2 regions of the Desulfitobacterium sp. LBE genome follow, and region 2 is predicted to be linked to the other one. Evidence: riboswitches for the same ligand, from Rfam matches in the RefSeq annotation. Region 2 holds a riboswitch; the other holds the start of a gene.
What was found. A riboswitch is a leader RNA that binds a small molecule or an ion and turns the genes downstream of it on or off. The one in region 2 is predicted to bind S-adenosylmethionine.
Positions count from the first base shown of each region.

Region 1: it holds a riboswitch for S-adenosylmethionine, as region 2 does, so the genes downstream of both, metA (homoserine O-succinyltransferase) here and DESLBE_RS09900 (homoserine dehydrogenase) in region 2, are expected to answer to the same signal.

Region 1 is NZ_VLKD01000001.1:4,088,246-4,091,657, reverse strand. It holds gene DESLBE_RS19320 (HDIG domain-containing metalloprotein) at 1-255, opposite strand, end outside; gene metA (homoserine O-succinyltransferase) at 290-1,213, opposite strand; SAM riboswitch class I at 1,324-1,430, opposite strand; gene DESLBE_RS19310 (cysteine ABC transporter substrate-binding protein) at 1,698-2,573, opposite strand; gene DESLBE_RS19305 (amino acid ABC transporter ATP-binding protein) at 2,712-3,412, opposite strand, start outside.
Region 2 is NZ_VLKD01000001.1:2,086,458-2,089,869, reverse strand. It holds gene DESLBE_RS09915 (aminotransferase class I/II-fold pyridoxal phosphate-dependent enzyme) at 1-275, opposite strand, end outside; SAM riboswitch class I at 385-483, opposite strand; gene DESLBE_RS09910 (hypothetical protein) at 732-1,088, shown strand; gene larE (ATP-dependent sacrificial sulfur transferase LarE) at 1,139-1,942, shown strand; SAM riboswitch class I at 2,052-2,153, shown strand; gene DESLBE_RS09900 (homoserine dehydrogenase) at 2,260-3,288, shown strand.

The DNA of each region.
Region 1 (3,412 bases), 2.0 Mb from region 2:
GATAAATTCATCCGGCAAGCCTTGGGGGGTGAGGATCTCCCGGGTTTTGCGGCAGTGTTGATCTGGGTACATCTCAAAATCAATATCATGCAATAAGCCGATATTTCCCCAAAGGTCGGGATCTTCCTGATAAAGGGAAGCAAAATGGCGCATCACCGCTTCCACTGTCATGGAGTGACGCAATAGGGTTTCACTTTTTACATACTCGTTGAGAAGCTGCCAAGCAGCCTCCCTATCTTTTGTATAATCCGGCATCCGACATCCTTCTTTCTATCGTGGTATTTGTATTTTATCTATTGCCCAGTTCTTCAAGGTTATAGGGTGTTTCCTGATAGACATAGTAATTGAGCCAATTGGCAAAAAGCAAATTAGAATGCCCTCTCCACTTGACGAGAGGCGTCTTCCTGGGATCATCCCCGGGGTAATAGTTCTGAGGAATGTTGATGGGGAGCTCCAGGGCCATATCCCGATCATATTCCGCTTTCAGGGTATGGGGATCGTATTCGGAATGACCTGTGGCAAAAATCTGCCGGCCACCCTTGGTCCCGATCAGGTAGACTCCGGACTCCTCAGATTCGGAAAGAATCTCCAGCTCCGGCGCCTTGACGATATCTTCCTTTCTGACTTCTGTATGCCGGGAGTGAGGCACATAAAAAACGTCATCAAAACCTCTGAGCAAGCGGACATCCTTGCGGTTTAAGGTATGAGGGAAAACACCGAACATCTTCGCCGGCAAAGGATACTTGGGAACACCAAAGAAGTGGTAAAGCCCGGCCTGGGCTCCCCAGCAAATGAAAAGAGTGGAAAAGACATGGGCTTTACTCCAGTCCATAATCTTCTGCAGCTCCGGCCAAAAATCAACCTCTTCAAAGGGCATCTGCTCGATAGGGGCCCCGGTAATGATCATGCCGTCAAATTTCTGATCTTTGATGCTGTCAAAGGTCTGATAATACTTAATCAGGTATTCTTCCGGGGTATTCTTGGAGTGATGGGTTTCCGGGTAAAGCAGGGTAATATCCACTTGCAAGGGGGAATTCCCTAAGAGCCGGAGAATCTGTGTTTCGGTTACGATCTTATTGGGCATGAGATTGAGAATGACAATACTGAGAGGGCGAATGTCCTGATGCTCGGCACGCCTCTCTTCCATAATAAACACATCCTCTTTGGTGAGTATTTCTGCTGCGGGCAGGCCATCGGGTACATTGATCGGCATAGTATTCTCCCTTCGCTACACTTAGAAAATTCTTCGTTCATTCTGAATGGGTTTGTCTTTAAAATAAAGAAAACCTCTTTCCAAGAAAGAGGGTATCACCAAAAATTCCTCTCTCATCTATCAATGCTTCCATCGCAGGAATTAGCACCGTTGTATTCATCTGAATACCGGTTGCTGGGTTTCATCGGGCCAGTCCCTCCACCACTCTTGATAAGAAATGGGCTGTATTTAGTTGATGACGATGAAAATCGTCATTGGCACTATATTATTACATCTTGGCACTAATGTCAATCTGCTCTATAACAAAATTATTGTAGAGGGATTGTACGAGTCGCGTAGCTTTTCAGCATTTTTCTGAGGCTTTTGCGGCTCCTTTTCAGATCTTTTTCATAACAGAAGACGGCTCTCCCCGGCTAAAGCAGGATGAGAACCGTCTTACTCCTTATTATCCTTAGATATATATTTAGATATATATACTCTGGGCTTAAAGTTTCCCGCCTTCGACAATCAGCTCCTCAGGTTTTACATCGTCCCCGTACACGGGCAGGAGGGTTTTTTCATAAGCTTTCCTTACAAAATCTTCTTTAGCAAGCTCTGCCAGCTCCTGATTGATCCAGTTTAAGAGTTCGGTGTCGCCCTTCTTTACTGCCGGTGCAATGGTGTCCGTGCTGCCTAAAGTAGGTACACCTACGGTGAAGCCCGGATTGGATTTGGCCCAGGCGAGGACTTCCGTATTGTCATGAGCTAAGGCGGCTCCCCGGCCATCTTTTAAGGCTTCAAAGGCTTCCGTGTTTTGATCATATTTAAGAAGTTCCAGATCCGGGTGGTTTTTGGTCAGATAATCCTGAGCCGTGGTTCCTTTATTGACAATAACCTTCTGCCCTTGAAGCTGGTCGATAGAGGTGATCAAGGCTCCGTCAGGTGAGACGATCCCCAGGGCAACTTTCATATAGGGGTTGGCAAAATCCACTTTTTGCTTTCTTTCTTCTGTCACTGTGAAATTAGCCATAATAATGTCGACCTTGTTGGATTCCAGATAAGGTACTCTGTTGGCAGCCTCCACCAATACGAACTCTACCTTGGATTCGTCCCCTAAAAGGTCTTTGGCGAAGCGTCTGGCGATTTCCACATCAAAGCCTTGATTCTGGCCATTGGCATCTACATAACCAAAGGGCGGCTTATCGCTGAACACCCCAATCCGCAGGGTTCCCCGCTGCTTGATTTCTTCCAGGGAGCCTGCTGGGGAGGCGTTGTTGGCATTATTGGCTTGGTCGCCGCCTGTCTGGCCGCACCCCACAAGTCCGCCCAAGAGCAACGCTCCGGCCAGAACGAGGGCCAGGGATCTGATCATCTTTTTCATCTTTTCTCTCAACCTTTCTTCTCTTCTTTTTGGGATATTTTTATAGCTTTCCTTTGGCTCTAGTTGCCCGGCACTGTGAAAACCTATGGAACGCTGCGGAAGGCTGCAGTATTGCTGCACCCGCCTGGCGCACCGGCACTAATATTGAAATATATTAAGAAATTGCTTCGCCCGCTCGGTGCGTGGGTTATTGAAGAACTCCTGGGGACCGGCAATTTCACAAATAGTACCTGAATCCATGAAGACGACCCGGTCGGCGACGGCTTGGGCAAAGCCCATCTCATGAGTGACAATGATCATGGTCATTCCCTGTTTGGCCAGGCCCAGCATCACGTCAAGAACTTCCCGGACCATTTCCGGATCAAGGGATGCTGTCACCTCATCAAAAAGCATGATCTCCGGATTCATGCATAAGGCTCTGACGATAGCGATTCTTTGCTTCTGGCCTCCGGATAGCTCCCTTGGCCAAGCGTCCATTCTATCGAATAACCCCACTCTTTCCAAAAGGGCCTTGGCTTGCTCCATGACTTGGCTGCGCTCCCTGTTCTGTACCTTTGCAGGCCCCAGGAGAATATTCTCAATCACCGTCATATGGGGAAAAAGATCATAGTTTTGAAAAACCATACCAATCTGCTGACGAATCTGCCCCCAATCGACTTTTCCTCTGATCAGGCTTTGACCTGACAGCAGGATATCTCCTTTTTGAATGGGTTCAAGACCGTTAAGGCAGCGGAGCAGAGTGCTTTTACCGCATCCGGAGGGCCCTAAAACCACAATGACCTCACCTCTGGGGACCTGGAGATCAATCCCCTTAAGAACGGGTTTGCCCCCATACTCTT
Region 2 (3,412 bases):
AGATGCTCGCCCTGGGAGAATAAGGAGAGGATGGTAGTGATGGCACCCATGCCTGAGGAAAAAGCAAACCCTTTGGTACCCTCTTCCAGGCTTGCCATAGCATCTTCTAATGCTTGGCGGGTGGGATTACCGGTTCGTGAGTAATCAAAGCCTGTGCTTTGGCCAAAGCCGGGGTGAGCAAAGGTAGACGAATGGTAAACAGGAAAGCTGATCGCTCCGTAAGGATCCCGGCGATTGCCGATCTGAGCCAGTTCGGTTAAAATATTCATTTTCATTCCTCCTCGTATGAACACATTGGCAAAGGTTATTCATGTTGTTGAGCCTCAAAGAAGATTCGAACTAACAAAAACGACCTCCAAAGAGGTCGTGAACTGTTTCCACGTCCTCTTATCTTCGAACCTGATGGTTCTCTGGATTTAGCACCTCACATATGTAGGTTGCCGGGCTTCATGGGGCCAGTCCCTCCGCCTCTCTTGATAAGAGCTTTGACATAAGTCCATATTTAATTCGCTTTAAGCCTGCTAAGATGTTTATAATATTATATTATTCCTATGGGCTTTGCAAGTGAATTTTTTATGTCCTAAATATACTTCATTCTGAAAAGAGGAAAATTCTATGCTTTTTGAGAATACCTTAGTTAAGCGGAGCTAAGCAGGAATCCAGCCTTGAACTGTTTACACTGGGAACAAGATTGGTGAGTAACTGATTAATTTAACTCGCGGAGGGGAGCTATGACAATAGAGGGAATCCTTGTATATTCGATATTACTTTTCATTATTATATTTCTTGCCGTAAGGCTGGCTATACAGCCATTGATCAAAAACGCCAATAACGTTGCGGTTAATGAGGAAGGCGAGTTAAGCTTGGTTAAGTTGCAAGCTATCGGTGTGCTGGATAATCATGAGTTAGAAGAAGTCATACAGTTTTACAATCAAAAGAAGGTTTCAAGTAAAAAGATGAAAGAATTAGAACGCTATACGAAAGTGCTTTCGGAATTAGTCAGGCAAGGAATCTTGACTCAAGAGGAATATTCTCGAAAAATGGAGAAACTGAGAAACTACTATTTTAGCGATAATTCTAAAGCATAATCGATTGAAGCGTGAAAGTTAATTAAGCTTGAGTAATCTGGAGGTAAATCATGCAGGCAAAGCTGAATCACTTAAAGCAAATTATCAAAGAAATGGAAGCGGTTGTGGTGGCTTTTTCGGGTGGGGTGGACAGCACCTTTCTCTTAAAAGTAGCTCATGAAACCTTGGGGGATCACTGTCTTGCTGTCATCGGTGCTTCGGAAACTATGCCTTCAGCCGATTATAACAATGCTTTGCAGCAGGCCAAAGAGTTTGGGGCAAAGTTTTTGGTCATCGAAACTGAAGAAATGGGCAAAGAGGAGTTTGTAAAGAACGCCCAGAATCGTTGTTTTCATTGTAAAAATGAGCTGTTTACAAAGCTGTTAGGCATTGCCCAAGAGAAGAAGATCAATTGGGTTCTTGACGGGAGCAATGCCGACGATCTTAAGGATTACCGCCCCGGCATGCAGGCAGCCAGAGCTTTGGGGATCAGGAGTCCGCTGCAGGAAGCGGGCTTAAACAAAGAAGAGATTCGTCAATTGTCCAAGAAGATGGGACTTTCAACTTGGGATAAGCCCTCCAGCCCTTGTCTATCTTCTCGCTTTCCCTACGGAGAGGAGATCACGATCGAAAAGCTTCGGCGCGTAGAGCAAGCGGAAGCTTTACTTAAAGAACTGGGATTTGCAAATTTAAGAGTGCGTTATCATCAGGATATGGCCCGATTGGAAATTCCTAAAAAGGATTTTTTAAAACTTATGGAATTGGACCACGATACTATTGTCAAGCCCCTCAAGGAATTAGGGTTTACCTATGTTACTCTGGATTTAGAGGGTTTTCGAAGCGGCAGTCTAAACGAAGGAATACAAATTCTGTAGCACTGCTTCAGAGTTCTATAGTGAAGGGATTACATTATTCTGTAATATATCAATCTGCTCTATTGACATTACTTTGTTTACTGTCATATAATAATGAAAAATTGAATACTTCTCATCCAGAGTGGTGGAGGGACTGGCCCGATGAAACCCGGCAACCGGCCTATATGGCAGTGGTGCTAATTCCAGCAGGATTATTCCTGGAAGATGAGCAAAATATGACACATAAGCTCTTCCTGGAATAGGGAAGGGCTTTTTATATGCTCTTGCCATAATATTGCAGGCAACGTCAAGGACCGATGAAGGGGAGGAACAAAGAGATGAAGGAAAATACAGTGAATATTGGTCTATTAGGGTGTGGGAATGTGGGCCAAGGGGTGATAAAAGGAATACTGCTCCATTCAAACAAGATTCTTCGCAAACTGGGGGCCACATTGGTTGTAAGCAAGGCCCTTGTTCAAGATATAAGTAAAGAGCGGGCGATTGAGGGTGTTGTTCTAACCCAGAAACCCCAGGATATTCTCGATGACCCGGAGATTGAGGTAGTAGTGGAAGTTATGGGTGGTGAGCATCCCACTTATTCCTTTATCAAAGAGGCGCTGGCTAAAGGAAAGCATGTAGTGACAGCCAATAAGCTCTTACTGGCTCTTCATGGCGCGGAGTTGCAAGAAATAGCCCAGCGTAAAGGAATCTGCCTGCTTTATGAAGGGAGCGTCTTAGGAGGGATTCCGATCCTTAGAACCATTCAATATGGGCTGGCCGGAGACCAGGTGAAGAAAATTTGTGGCATTTTAAATGGGACCACTAATTATATTCTGACTCAAATGGCGGAGTCTGGAAAAGGCTATGAGGAGGCATTGCGCGAAGCGCAAGAGGCTGGTTATGCGGAAAGTGATCCGACTATGGATGTAACCGGTTTGGACGCGGCGTGTAAACTTGTTATTCTCTGCCGGGAATGCTTTGAGCTGAATATTCCTCTTGAAGAGGTGGAGATTAATGGAATCCAAAGGCTGACGCCGGAAGAGGTCGCGGAGCAAAAAGAACAGGGGCGGGTGCCTAAATTAGTTGCCGAGGCAGCCATCATTGAGCACTCTTCGTCAGAGCCGGAAAAAAAACGGGAAGGAATTATGGCTAAAGTGGGTGTGCAGTGGTTATCGGGGGAAGCAATTCTCAGTCACGTCTCCGGTGTGGATAATGGCTTATCACTGGAAACGCAGTTGGTGGGTGATCTTTTTTGGAAGGGGCCTGGCGCTGGTGGATTGGCCACAGGGGGAGCCGTTTTGTCCGATATTGTTGAGATCGCGAAGAAAGTAGTTGTAGAGCGCAGCATAGGAAATGCTGCTCGTTAAGTAAAGCAGGCTCAATGTTGAGTTTCTTAAAATGTATAGTGGAATTAAAGCGAACTGGTTCAGGCCGGTTCGCTTTTTGATGATTTCCTTTTTATCGGCACGATTCCTAAAGCAATTTGGCATA